Regions from separate parts of the Vibrio fluvialis genome, predicted to be linked through region 1. Evidence: predicted binding sites of a transcription regulator. Region 1 holds the regulator's gene; each other region holds the start of a gene.
The links. The regulator PurR, encoded in region 1, represses purine synthesis genes. The targets are predictions, from matches to a motif close to TNANGNAAACGTTTNCNTNA.
Positions count from the first base shown of each region.

Region 1 (3,611 bases):
TATTAATTTGCTGACGTATTTGTTCATATTTTTTCATGGTTTGCGTTATTGCTATTCATGTTTATTGTTTAGACTTATAGGGAGAAAGTATCCGGAGTCTAACCATGCAAGAAGTAAAAGCATTTAACGAAAAGCGCGCCGAAATTTATTGGTGGTTGTCGAGTTTGTTCAGTAAAGAGCTCAGTGATAAAGAGATCGAGCAATATCATTCACCCGAAATTCGTGCCTTTCTGACTGGCTTGAGTGAAAACGCCGGACTGAAAGCGGCGGTGACGCATCTGGTGGAAGCACTGAACCGCTTGCTCGACCGTGACGATGCCCGCCTTGAATTGGCGGCCGACTTTTGCGACCTGTTTTTAAAGTCAGACAAGGATTCAGCCCTGCCCTACGCCTCCGTTTACCTTGGTAAAACAGGCCTGTTGAACGATACTCCGGCACAAGAAATGGCTGACTTGATGAAACAGCACGGCGTTGCGATTCACGACTCACTGAACGAACCAGCTGATCATTTGGCTGTCGAGTTGGATTTCTTGGGACATATGATTATTCGGTCCAACGAACTGGAAAAACAGTCACATATGGAACAAGCCTTTTCTGAACAGGCCGAATTTATCCAATCTCATCTCTTGAGTTGGGTACCAACTTTCGCGACCCGTTGCCAGTCGCTTGATCAATTTGGTTTTTACGCCGCAGTCAGCGAGCTTCTGGTCGCCTTCCTGCAACTTGATCAGGCTTATTTGACTGACGAATAGTTCGCTATCATGCTCACAAATTGAAGAATATCGCGCGAACTTTGTGACGATCATTTGATCTCATCCGATGAATTTCGTTGCGAGTTCACGCGTTGCGGACTACTATATTGCCCGCAAACGATAAAATATGAATTTAAGATGCAAACCGCTGTTTTCGAGCGGTTTTTGTGTTTTTACTACTTTTAGGCTTCACTTGCAGTACAAGCCTAACCGCTGCTGAATCTGATAGCACGACGCATTTTGTTGCGCTCAGCAGTCATCGACAGGACAAACCTATGGCTACGATTAAAGACGTTGCACGCCTGGCTGGCGTTTCAACAACAACCGTATCTCACGTAATTAATAAAACTCGATTTGTTGCAGAAGCCACACAAGAAAAAGTGATGGATGCTGTTAAAGAGCTGAACTATGCACCGAGCGCTGTAGCTCGAAGCCTAAAGTGCAACACCACACGAACAATTGGTATGTTGGTCACTCAGTCCACCAACCTCTTCTTCTCCGAAGTGATCGATGGTGTGGAAAGCTACTGTTACCGTCAGGGTTACACGCTGATCCTGTGTAACACCGGTGGTATTTACGAAAAGCAACGCGACTACATCCGCATGCTGGCGGAAAAGCGCGTAGACGGTATTTTGGTTATGTGTTCTGACCTGACCGAAGAACTGCTGGAAATGTTGGAAAGCCATTCTGACATTCCTAAGGTGATCATGGATTGGGGTCCAGAGACCTCTCAGGCTGATAAGATCATCGATAACTCCGAAGAAGGGGGTTATCTGGCTACTAAATACCTGACTGACCGCGGTCATACTGATATCGCTTGCCTGAGTGGCCATTTCGTTAAAGCCGCCTGTCAGGAACGTATTGCTGGTTTCCGCCGTGCGATGGCAGAAGCAAACCTGCCTGTCCGCGAAGACTGGATTCTGGAAGGTAACTTCGAGTGTGACACCGCCGTACTGGCCGCAGATAAAATCATCGCCATGGACAAACGTCCAACCGCTGTATTCTGTTTTAACGATACAATGGCGCTTGGCTTAATGAGCCGCCTGCAACAACGTGGGATTCGTGTTCCGGAAGATATGTCGGTTATCGGTTATGACAACATTGAGCTGGCAGAGTATTTCTCTCCACCGCTAACCACTATCCACCAACCTAAACGTCGTGTGGGTAAAAACGCATTCGAAATATTACTCGAACGAATCAAAGATAAAGAGCACGATCGCCGTATCTTCGAGATGCATCCGGAGATTGTAGAGCGCGACACAGTAAAAGACTTGACAAAACAATAACTTTGCAGAAAATCAACATGTCTGAATTGTCTATTTAGATTCAAAATCAATGAATCAAGTTGCAATGGTTGGACATATATATTTGAATAACATCACATTTGCACAAGGTAAATGTGATGTTTATCCAAATTTTTGATTATCCTTTTTTTGAAGGAAATGTCACGCACAGGGCAAACCATCTGAAAAGGTGGGACGCAAAGCCTCCGGCCTAAACCCAATTCGGGTAGGTAGCGGGGTTACCGATGGCAAAAATGCATACACTAAGAAGTTGACTCCTAACTGACATACTCTCTGCATTCTTTTGCTATTTTCTCGGACCTGACTTTGGTGGCGTATTAATTAATACACCGAGACTTACAGCATGGATAAACCAATACTAAAAGATTCAATGCGGCTCTTTGAGCAATTTGGACGCGTTAAATCTCGTTCAATGTTTGGTGGCTTTGGGATTTTTGTTGATGACACAATGTTCGCATTGGTGGTTAACGACAGACTTCACATTCGCGCCGACGATGCTTCAACAGCCAAGTTCAAACAACAAGGCTACGAGCCTTATGTTTATAAAAAGCGCGGATTTCCCGTTGTAACCAAGTATTTCGCTTTGCCGGAAGACTGTTGGTTAGACACCGCAAAAATTCTGGAAGACGCGAAAGCGGCATTAGCAGTGGCCAAAGATGAGCGTGAGACTCAAGCCCAAGCGAAGCCGGATCGTCTTAAAGATCTCCCTAACCTGCGCCTTGCAACCGAACGAATGCTGAAAAAAGCCGGCATCGAAACGGTGGAAGATCTGCAGGAGAAAGGTGCCGTAGAAGCTTACAAAGCCGTTAGACAATCACATTCTTCAGATGTCGGCTTGGAGCTTCTGTGGGCACTTGAAGGCGCCATTGAGGGCAAGCACTGGTCAGTTATCCCTCAAACGCGTCGCGACGAGTTGTTACAGCGTTTGTCGTAAACCTTTTTGAGAGCAACTTCATTAAAAGCATCCGTTCACGGATGCTTTTTTCTTTGGGTGAAAGAAAATATCGCTTTTCCCTGTCTGGTTACGTATACCTTAGATAACCGTATAACGAGAAACATCGATGAGTAAGAAGTTAGTTCTAGGCTTAATTTTGCTGGCCGTGATCATTGGATTAGGGCTCACGTTCAGTCAATACCTCACTCTGGACAATGCCAAAGCTCAGCAAGCGCTGTTGTCGGACTATATCGCCGAACATTTGCTTGCTGCTGCCCTGATTTACTTTGTCAGCTACGTCTTGATTACGGCGTTCTCGATACCCGGCGCAGCCGTTGTCACATTGCTTGGAGCAGCATTGTTCGGCTTTTGGCTCAGTCTTTTGCTTGTCTCTTTCGCCAGTACCATCGGTGCAACACTAGCCTTTCTGAGCAGCCGTTATCTGCTTCGAGACTGGGTTCAACAACGATTTGGTGACAAATTGAACGCAATCAACCAAGGCGTTGAGCGTGATGGCGCGTTTTATTTGCTGTCATTACGGCTGATCCCTGTATTCCCGTTCTTTCTGATAAACCTCTTGATGGGCCTAAGTCCCATTAACGTTGCCCGCTACTATTGGGT
Region 1 covers NZ_UHIP01000001.1:1,200,512-1,204,122, reverse strand. The annotation lists gene torD (molecular chaperone TorD) at 105-752, shown strand; gene purR (HTH-type transcriptional repressor PurR) at 1,028-2,038, shown strand; cyclic di-GMP riboswitch class I at 2,198-2,282, shown strand; gene DYA43_RS05750 (TfoX/Sxy family DNA transformation protein) at 2,400-2,990, shown strand; gene DYA43_RS05745 (TVP38/TMEM64 family protein) at 3,118-3,611, shown strand, end outside.

Region 2 (3,611 bases), 1.4 Mb from region 1:
AGGTGGCAAAGCCAATCAGGAGGCCGCCGCAGATGATTCCTGCCCAGACGATCATGGCCGGAATGTTCGATTTCACGGCGTTAAAACTACTAAAGACCGCGGTCATGACGTCCACGCGGCGTTCCATCATTAACGGAATGGAAAACGCAGAGATGCTGAAGATGACACAGGCGAACACAAAGCCCACCAAAGAACCGATAACCAAGAAGGGTAAGAAGTCGGTGATTGGTGCGCCCTGAACGGATGGATAGAGTGCGTGCAGCAGTGCGGCGATGCGCATCCAGAATATCATGGCGACGGCCAGCATGACGGCAAAAGCCCATTGTGAGCTGGAGTTACGCGTAATCGCTTTGATGGAGTGCAGCAGACCTGCGGAATGGCCTTTTTCCCGTTCCCAACTGGCGGCGTACAAACCGAGAGCCAAAAACGGCCCAATCAGCATGTAGACCACAAGGCTTGGCAGGATCACCAGATGGGTTCCTTGCCATTGCACCAGCAGCACAATACCAATTGCGGCGGCCATAAAGCATAAACCATAAAAAGCACTGATTAACGGCATGCGGATGAAATCATGGAGTCCAAGCGCAAGCCAGTGAAACGGAGTCGACACGCTGATCTTGTTGCATGGCAGCGTGTGGGCATACTCCGGAGGGCTGACTTCTTTTTGCTTCTGGTCGAAGTCAGATGGGTTAACCGTACGAGGCATACATCCTCCTTGATCGAGGTGGCAGAGACAGAATGATGCGATGCTCGCTGTATCAACCTGCTACGCAGCAACGCACTGTGATTACGTTGTGGGTTAATGAGCTTGGTTTTGAATTTATACTCATTAACACTTTATTAACTATTGCCGAGCGGCAATGAAAATACAAACTTGTTGAATAAAATTTGTTCAGCAAGAGTGTTTGAGAAGATGAAAATAAAAAAAGCCCCTGTCTCGCGACAAGGGCTTTTTCAGGATTCGGTCGGCTTATTTCAGGCCAGCGAATTCACGCAGTTCAGCTGCTTTGTCAGTCGCTTCCCAAGGGAACTCTTCGCGACCGAAGTGACCGTATGCTGCTGTCTTCTTATAGATAGGTTGCAGCAGGTTCAGCATCTCTTGCAGACCGTAAGGACGCAGGTCGAAGAACTGACGTACGGCTTCGATAATGATGTCGTGAGACACTTTCTCAGTACCGAAAGTTTCTACCATGATAGACGTTGGATCTGCCACGCCGATCGCGTAAGACAGTTGGATTTCACAACGATCTGCCATGCCAGCTGCTACGATGTTTTTCGCTACGTAACGTGCTGCGTATGCGGCTGAACGGTCTACTTTTGATGGATCTTTACCAGAGAATGCTCCGCCACCGTGACGAGCTGCGCCGCCGTAGGTATCAACGATGATCTTACGACCAGTCAGACCACAGTCACCCATTGGACCACCGATAACGAAACGGCCGGTTGGGTTGATGAAGTATTTGGTTTCTTTGGTCAGCCACTCTGCTGGCAGAACAGGTTTGATGATTTCTTCCATCACCGCTTCGCGCAGATCTGGAGTAGAGATCGAATCACAGTGTTGAGTTGACAGAACAACCGCATCGATACCGACGATTTTGCCTTGCTCGTACTGGAAAGTTACCTGTGATTTTGCATCCGGGCGCAACCATGGCAGAGTGCCGTTTTTACGCACTTTCGCCTGACGCTCTACCAGACGGTGAGAGTAAGTGATTGGCGCTGGCATCAGCACTTCGGTTTCGTTACATGCGTAACCGAACATGATGCCCTGGTCGCCGGCACCTTGTTCTTTAGGATCGGTTTTATCAACACCTTGGTTGATGTCTGGAGACTGCTTACCGATGGTGTTCAGTACTGCACATGAGTTAGCGTCAAAGCCCATATCTGAGTGGACGTAACCAATTTCACGCACAGTTTCACGAGTCAGTTCTTCGATATCAACCCACGCTGATGTTGTGATCTCACCGCCGACCATTACCATGCCGGTTTTTACGTAAGTTTCACAAGCAACACGTGCTTTTGGATCTTGTTCCAAAATGGCATCTAGAACCGCATCAGAGATTTGGTCTGCGATTTTATCTGGATGACCTTCTGATACCGATTCAGAAGTAAACAAGTGCTTAGCCATGATAGCTCCAATTCTATAATCAAAAGAGTAGCGAAAAGGGTCCGCTACTCTGCAAAATCGTTCATTATGTAGGCGTTTCTACATCTAGACGTCTATTCTAGTTTTGAATGCTCAAATTACAAGCTCTTTTTTCTTCTATCTCATAGCCAAACGTTTGCCCAATTCAGGGGTTTTTCAGCCATTGTTCAGCGATATGTTGTAAAGCATTGCAAAAATAGAACAAATCGCCAGCAAAAGGTTTGCAGTGCCGAAAGGGCTTTGCGACAATATTGGCCACTCAATTTTCGGATACTTTTACTTCGCTTATCGCTTTAGGAGCTGACATGTCTTCTCGCAAACAACTGGCTAACGCAATCCGTGCACTGAGCATGGACGGTGTACAAAAAGCTAACTCTGGCCACCCGGGCGCACCAATGGGTATGGCTGACATCGCTGAAGTGCTTTGGCGCAGTCACTTGAACCACAACCCACAAAACCCGAACTGGGCAGACCGCGACCGTTTCGTGCTGTCCAACGGCCACGGCTCAATGCTGATTTACTCTCTGCTGCACCTGAGCGGTTACGAGCTGTCGATTGACGATCTGAAAAACTTCCGTCAACTGCACTCAAAAACGCCGGGCCACCCTGAGTACGGTTACGCACCTGGCATCGAGACCACAACTGGTCCTCTGGGCCAAGGTGTCACCAACGCAGTAGGTATTGCGATTGCAGAAAAAGCACTGGCAGCGCAGTTCAATAAACCTGGCCACGATATTGTTGACCACTTCACGTACGTGTTCCTGGGCGACGGCTGTCTGATGGAAGGCATCTCGCACGAAGCGTGTTCACTGGCTGGCACTCTGGGCCTCGGCAAACTGATCGCTTTCTGGGATGACAACGGCATCTCGATCGACGGTCACGTGGAAGGCTGGTTCTCAGACGACACTCCAAAACGCTTTGAAGCTTACGGTTGGCATGTGATTCCAGCGGTTGACGGTCACGATTCAGACGCGATCAACGCAGCGATTGAAGCGGCAAAAGCCGATCCTCGTCCAACACTGATCTGCACCAAAACCATCATCGGTTTCGGCTCGCCAAACAAAGCCGGCTCACACGATTGTCACGGTGCTCCTCTGGGCGCTGACGAAATCAAAGCTGCGCGTGAATTCCTGGGTTGGGAATACGCACCATTTGAAATCCCGGCAGACATCTACGCTGAGTGGGATGCCAAAGAAGCAGGCGCAGCCAAAGAAGCCGCATGGGATGAGAAATTTGCCGCATACGCAGCCGCTTACCCAGCAGAAGCTGCAGAATACAAACGCCGCGTAGCCGGTGAACTGCCAGCCAACTGGGAAGAAGCCACCAGCGCCATCATCGCAGAACTGCAAGCGAACCCAGCGAACATTGCGTCACGTAAAGCATCGCAAAACGCGCTGGAAGCATTTGGTAAACTGCTGCCAGAATTCATGGGCGGCTCAGCGGACCTGGCACCTTCTAACCTGACCAT
Region 2 covers NZ_UHIP01000001.1:2,594,008-2,597,618, reverse strand. The annotation lists gene DYA43_RS12135 (DUF2189 domain-containing protein) at 1-706, opposite strand, end outside; gene metK (methionine adenosyltransferase) at 971-2,125, opposite strand; gene tkt (transketolase) at 2,449-3,611, shown strand, end outside.
Region 2: the regulator PurR is predicted to act here: its motif matches at 2,268-2,287, upstream of metK (methionine adenosyltransferase).

Region 3 (3,611 bases), 580 kb from region 1:
GGAAGAAACCACACCCAATGACGTGGTGTCGGTGATTGCCACTCAGCCACTGACTGGTAATGAAGTCTGGCAACGTATGAAGCCAGGCGAATACAACCTGTTCCATTTCGGTGAACTGATCGACAGCAATGTTGGCATGCTCAATGATATTGAGTTTGTACCTGGTCGGCCGGGTGATCAGTCCCCGAAAGCGCCGCTGGAATAGCGAAAAAGACAAAGAAAAAGGGTTGATATGATATCAACCCTTTTTTGTGTTCAGTGAGACTTATTCGTCTGCATAACCATGTATGCCGAGCGGCTGGCCATCCAAATACGCTTTGCCTTCTTTCATTTCCAGGCGCCCTTCAACAAACCACTGTGTAACCAGCGGGTAGATGCGGTGCTCCTGAGATTGAACGCGTTTGGTCAGCGTATCGACGGTGTCTTCATCAAAAATAGGCACTCGAGCCTGAAGAATCACCGGGCCACCATCAAGCTGCTCAGTCACGAAATGGACGCTGGTACCATGCTCTTCATCACCAGCGTGAATCGCACGCTGGTAAGTGTTCAAGCCTGGGTACTTAGGCAGGAGTGATGGGTGGATGTTAATCATGCGGCCAAGGTAATGGCGAACGAATTCATTACTCAGAATTCGCATGTAACCAGCCAGCACGATCAGGTCCGGCTGATATTCATCGATCTGCTGCATTAACGCGTAATCGAAAGCATCACGAGTCTCATACGCTTTCGGATCAATAAAGACCGGAGCCGCCCCTGCTTGTTTAGCTCGCTCTAAGCCATAAGCAGTTGCTTTGTTTGAAAAAACAGCCGTTACTTTGCCATCATGAATACTTGTTTCACAAGCATCGATAATCGCTTGTAAATTGGAACCATTTCCCGAAACTAAAACAACAATACTCTTCATGGATTATTTGATCTCTACTTGCTCTTCGTTTTCCTGAGCTGCTGCGATTTCACCGATCACCCACGCGTTTTCACCTTCCTGTTGTAGAAGTTCAACCGCTGCTTGCGCTTGATCTTTTGGCAGTGCAATCACCAGACCCACGCCACAGTTGAACGTGCGGTACATTTCGTGCGTGTTGACGTTGCCTTTCTCTTGCAGCCATTGGAAGATCACCGGCCATTCCCAGCTGCTACCGTCGATCACCGCTTTGGTGCCTTGTGGCAGAACGCGAGGAATGTTTTCCCAGAAGCCGCCGCCAGTGATGTGAGAAATCGCATGAATGTCATGCTCAGCAATCAGTTTTAAACCAGATTGAATGTAAATTTTGGTTGGTTTCAGAAGGTGTTCACCGATGGTTTTGCCTTCCAGCATTTCGTTTTTATCTGCGCCCGATACTTCCAGAATCTTACGAACCAGAGAGTAACCGTTTGAGTGTGGGCCACTTGAACCGACAGCGATCAATGCATCGCCAACCGCTACTTTGCTGCCATCAATGATGTCTTCTTTTTCGACTACGCCGACACAGAAACCAGCAACGTCGTAATCTTCGCCTTCGTACATTCCAGGCATTTCAGCCGTTTCGCCGCCAATCAGTGCACAACCTGCCTGAACACAGCCGTCTGCGATGCCAGATACTACGTCAGCTGCAGTGTCGACGTCCAGTTTGCCTGTTGCGTAGTAGTCCAGGAAGAACAATGGCTCAGCACCTTGTACGATTAGGTCGTTCACACACATTGCTACCAGATCGATACCAATGGTGTCGTGCTTTTTCATATCCAAAGCAAGACGCAGTTTAGTGCCCACACCGTCTGTACCTGATACCAGTACAGGGTGTTTATATTTTGTTGGGAGTTCACACAATGCACCAAAGCCACCAATGCCACCCATTACCTCAGGGCGACGAGTACGCTTTACTGCACCTTTAATTCGTTCAACAAGCGCATTGCCTGCATCGATATCTACGCCTGCATCTTTGTAGCTAAGAGAAGTGTTGTTGCCGCTCACGGGGAAAGTCCTCGATCTAGTTGGATATGAAAACGGCGCTATTCTACAGGGCTTAAATCAAAAAGGAAAACGTTTGCGTCAGTTTTTTTCGTTCTCTTTTCGCGGAGATATTATTGACAGCCTGCTGGGTTTTCCCTCAGAAAAGACGAGCCTTCTGGCCGGATTGGAGCATGAGTGGCGATAACATTGACGTGCTACAAACGACTGAGCGGGCAAAATGCAGGCAAAGTAAGGCAAAAAGGGTGGAGAAACGTCAACATGCCTGGGAAATAGGTGTATAATCCGAAGGTTTGTTTAAATTATGCCGGAGATGGAAATGAAAGTTGTTGAAGTTAAACACCCTCTAGTGAAACATAAAATTGGCCTGATGCGAGAAGGTGATATCAGCACAAAACGTTTTCGTGAGTTAGCAACCGAAGTCGGTAGCCTGCTAACTTATGAAGCAACTTCGGATTTTGAAACTGAGAAAGTGACCATCGAAGGCTGGAACGGCCCGGTTGAAGTTGACCAAATCAAAGGTAAAAAAGTCACAGTTGTGCCAATTCTGCGTGCAGGCCTTGGCATGATGGATGGCGTACTGGAACACATTCCAAGCGCTCGTATCAGTGTGGTGGGTATCTACCGTGATGAAGAAACGCTGGAACCCGTTCCTTACTTCAACAAGCTGGCATCCAACATCGAAGAGCGTATTGCGCTGGTGGTTGACCCAATGCTGGCAACGGGTGGTTCTATGATTGCGACCATCGACCTGCTGAAAGAAAAAGGCTGCAACCAAATCAAAGTACTGGTTCTGGTGGCGGCCCCTGAAGGTATCGAAGCGCTGGAAAAGGCGCACCCGGACGTAGAACTGTATACGGCAGCGATCGATAAGAAGCTGAACGACAAAGGTTACATCGTTCCTGGTCTTGGCGACGCCGGCGATAAAATCTTCGGTACCAAGTAATAGCTTGAGTGACAGAAAGTAAAAAGGGAGCGTAATGCTCCCTTTTTCTTTAACTACGATTTATTTCTTCAGGCTCAGTGTGCCGCCTTTACGATCGGCAGCAGGTTTACCGTTCGGTTTGCCCGCGGCATGAGAAACAAATGTCTTTGGTTTTCGCTCAGTGCGGCTGTGTTCGGAACGATCAGTGCGCCCTTTGCCTTTCTTGGAATTCGGCGCATGACGAAATTCGTCAGCATTGTGGCCGCGGAAAGTTTTCGGGTTACGACGTGCTTTTGAGGTTTGGTTCTCTTCACGGCTGTCAAACAGCTTGGCATCGGTCGCTTTGCGAATACGTGCGCCCTTGCTGTCAACGCGTGATGCCTCTTCCGTACCGCTTGAATCTTCACACATTGCCAGAATTTCTGCGACTTCTGCGTCGGTCAGATAGCGCCACTTACCGTTTGGAATCCCATCGAGTGAAATGTTCATGATGCGTACACGGCGCAGCTTGAAGACTTCGTAACCCAGTGCTTCACACATACGACGAATCTGACGGTTGAGACCCTGAGTCAGTACGATGCGAAATGAGAATTTGGTTTCCTGCGTCACTTTACATGGCAGAGTTACAGTGTCGAGAATGTTGACTCCGGAAGACATCTGTTTGATAAAGTCTGGTGTCACGGGTTTATCAACACGCACCACGTACTCTTTTTCGTGGTTATTGCCGGCGCGCAGGATCTT
Region 3 covers NZ_UHIP01000001.1:620,753-624,363, forward strand. The annotation lists gene DYA43_RS02875 (class II glutamine amidotransferase) at 1-205, shown strand, start outside; gene purN (phosphoribosylglycinamide formyltransferase) at 266-904, opposite strand; gene purM (phosphoribosylformylglycinamidine cyclo-ligase) at 908-1,948, opposite strand; gene upp (uracil phosphoribosyltransferase) at 2,265-2,891, shown strand; gene rluF (23S rRNA pseudouridine(2604) synthase RluF) at 2,952-3,611, opposite strand, start outside.
Region 3: the regulator PurR is predicted to act here: its motif matches at 2,010-2,029, upstream of purM (phosphoribosylformylglycinamidine cyclo-ligase).

Region 4 (3,611 bases), 540 kb from region 1:
TAGCGCAATCGATTACCATCTCAAACAACATAACAAATACTTAACTTCCCCTCGGCGGATATGCGATAATCCGCCGCGAATTGAGCACCTGATCCAGGTGGGGAGAAAACATGTTCACAATCGAAGGCATTTGCGATTGGTGTAAACAACCAAGACTGCTGACCAAACACGAATATATCGACGGAAAATCACATCACTCTTGTGCAAACTGCAATGAGTTTGCTCGTATGGATGTACGACAATTTAATATTGCCGAACAAGCGTTCCGAGAGCGACAGGCCCAGCAGCCGCATTAAGACCTTAATCCGATGAAAAAGCGCCAGGACGGCGCTTTTTTGATCTCCGTTATTCTGCACTTTTCCCTTTCCGCAGCATTCCGACATCCCTCTGCTTGGTAAGCTGATAACAACGCCATTCCTGCGCAATACCGTCGTTTTACAGGCTATACAGGTATGCATCCAGTAGTAAACTACCGCTTTGATCACAAAACACCACACTAACAGAACAAAAAACAATCAGATCTAATTTTAAAAATAATTATAAATATCAGACAGATAAGCTAAATCCCCACTTAATCGAGCCGCAATTCGTGCAATCCATAAGCAAATTACTACTTGATCAGTACCGCATTTAATAATACTGTATACACATACAGCATGTATGAAAGGACAGTATTATGCTTCACGCAGATTTCAATACCACACGTTTTGTAAACCACACTTACAACACCACTCGTTACACCACACAAGGTGCTAACACCGGCATGATGTCTCGCCTGGCTAATTTATCGCAGCAGCAACAGTGGATTCTTTACACTGCTCAGTGCCCGCGTCCTCAATACGATGAGCTTGCCGCTCATCACGTACAGTGCAGAAAAATTATTCATATGAAGCCTTCTCAGTCTCAATCTGAAATCGAAATCGTGATGAAAGCGATTCAGTCCGGCAATGCCAGCGCGATTGTGGCCTCCGGTGAAATCGACATCGTCAGCCAGAAGCTACTGACTCAATTGGCTACGGAACATCACTGCGAAGTGTTCTTTCTGAGCAGCATGCAAACCGCTTTCCATTAATCTTTATTTTCACTGTCTTTTCCCCTCAGTTCCGGCTGAGGGGCTTTTCTATTTCTCTTCGTCATTCACACGTCTAGGAACCTTTGTCGCTGTACACACCTCTGGCCAGACAGTGTGCTGAGTTATTTAGGCAAACGTTTGCTTTTTCTCTGGCGACAGAAAATAGTTCTGGTATGATGCGCTCAGTATTTGATATCTCATCCCGTTTTTACGCTACGGATATCTTCTCTCAACGACGTTTGAAATAAGATAGGAATGTCTAAATGAGCCTTGCTGACCAAGTTCTTGCCGTCAATGACGACCTCCCAATCCGCACTAACCAACCTGTTCACAGCGGAAAAGTCCGCTCGGTATACTGGCTGACTGAAGAAGACAGCCGTCGCCTGATCAAAGAAAAAGGCTACAACGTGGCCGAAGATGCGCCGTTGGCCATCATGGTGATCAGTGACCGAATTTCTGCTTTTGACTGTATCTGGCACGCCGAAGGCGGCGTAAAAGGCGTTCCGGGCAAAGGTGCGGCACTGAACGCGATTTCAAACCACTGGTTTAAGCTATTTCAAGAAAATGGTCTGGCCGACAGCCATATTCTGGACATCCCTCACCCGTTTGTGTGGATCGTACAAAAAGCCAAACCAATCAAGATTGAAGCGATTTGCCGCAAGTACATTACCGGTTCTATGTGGCGTGCGTACTCAAAAGGCGAACGTGAATTCTGTGGTATTGAGCTGCCAGAAGGTCTGGAGAAAGATAAAGCGCTGCCAGAACTGCTGATGACGCCATCGACCAAAGGTATTCTGAAAGGCATTCCAGGCGTGCCGGAAGCGGACGACGTCAACATCACACGTCAGAACATTGAAGATAACTTTGCGGCATTCAATTTCAGCAAAGCGTCGGACATCGCACTGTACGAAAAACTGCTGAAAGAAGGCTTTGGCGTGATCAGCGATGCACTGAAAGCGATTGGTCAGATTTTCGTCGACACCAAGTTTGAATTTGGCTACGTGACCGATGCCAATGGCGTTGAAAAGCTGATCTATATGGATGAAGTGGGTACGCCAGACTCTTCTCGCATTTGGGATGAGCAGGAATACCAAGCGGGTAAGATTGTCGAAAACTCAAAAGAAGGGTTCCGTCAGTTCCTGCTGAACTACTTCCCGGATCCAGACATTCTGCTCAACAAAGAGCGCATGTCTGAGCGTGAAGCACTCGCACGTGACAACGCGCTGCCTCTGGAATCACTGATGGATATCTCGCGCACTTACCTTGGTATTGCCGAGAAAATCGTCGGCCATAAGATTGAGCTGAGCACGAATCCAAAACAGGAAATCATCGACGTACTGGCAAAAGAGTACGGTTTGATCGATTAAGTGTTTCATCCCGCATGAAATAGAAAAACGGTCCCGCTAATTCAGCCGGACCGTTTTTGTTTGTGTCGATTTGAAGCAAGCGCGATTGAAAACCACCCATCGCGCTCGCTTTTATCGACAGGCCATACCTTCGATCTGCCTCAATGAGATCAGCATCAGTTAGATTAGCGTGCTCAGTGCTTGCTTCACTTTGTCTAAGCCTTCACGCAGTACGTCTGCCTCAATCGTCAGTGGTGGCAGGAAGCGAATCACGTTGCCTTTCACGCCACACGAAAGCAGGACAACGCCCTGATCGCGCGCCGCAGCCACCAACGATCTCGTCAGTTCGGCCATCGGTTTGCCGTCGTTCGGGTCAATAAACTCCATCGCGATCATTGCGCCCAAATTGCGCACATCCCCGATTTGTGGCCAGCGTTGCTGCCACGATTTCAGTTCGGTTGTCATCACTTCACCGATATCCAGCGCTTTTTCACACAAACGCTCTTCTTCGATGATCTTGAGCACTTCCAGACCCGCCACACAGCCCAGCGGAGAACCCGCATACGTGCCGCCCAAACCACCCGGCGCTGCCGAATCCATCACTTGTGCTTTCCCCACCACGGCTGAAATCGGGAATCCGCCCGCAATGCCTTTGGCCATGGTCATCAGATCTGGTTCAATACCCAGATATTCGGTGGCAAACAGTTTGCCGGTACGAGCAAAACCCGTCTGAATTTCGTCGGCGATCAGCATGATGCCGTGACGATTACACAGCTCGCGCAGTGCATGAGCAAACGCTGGGGGAGCGGCGTAGAAGCCGCCCTCTCCCTGCACAGGTTCAAAGATGATCGCGGCCACACGTGAGGGCTCGATATCACACGCGAACAGATCATCCAGCGCCTGTAAACTTTGCTCAATAGAAATGCCGTGTACGTCATTCGGGTACGGCACGTGGAAGATTTCGCCCGGGAACGGACCAAAGCTGCTCTTGTAGGGCGCCACTTTGCCCGTCAGTCCCATGGTCATGTTAGTGCGGCCGTGGAAGCCGCCTTTAAAAGCAATGACGCCCGGCCGACCGGTGTGGGCACGTGCGACTTTCACGGCGTTTTCTACCGCTTCAGCGCCAGTGGTCAGAAAGATCGCTTTCTTCTCCGAAGGGCCCGGCGCGCGGCGCGTCAGCTCTTCAGCCAGCT
Region 4 covers NZ_UHIP01000001.1:1,738,602-1,742,212, forward strand. The annotation lists gene DYA43_RS08215 (hypothetical protein) at 111-296, shown strand; gene DYA43_RS08220 (hypothetical protein) at 677-1,072, shown strand; gene DYA43_RS08225 (phosphoribosylaminoimidazolesuccinocarboxamide synthase) at 1,336-2,439, shown strand; gene gabT (4-aminobutyrate--2-oxoglutarate transaminase) at 2,599-3,611, opposite strand, start outside.
Region 4: the regulator PurR is predicted to act here: its motif matches at 1,199-1,218, upstream of DYA43_RS08225 (phosphoribosylaminoimidazolesuccinocarboxamide synthase).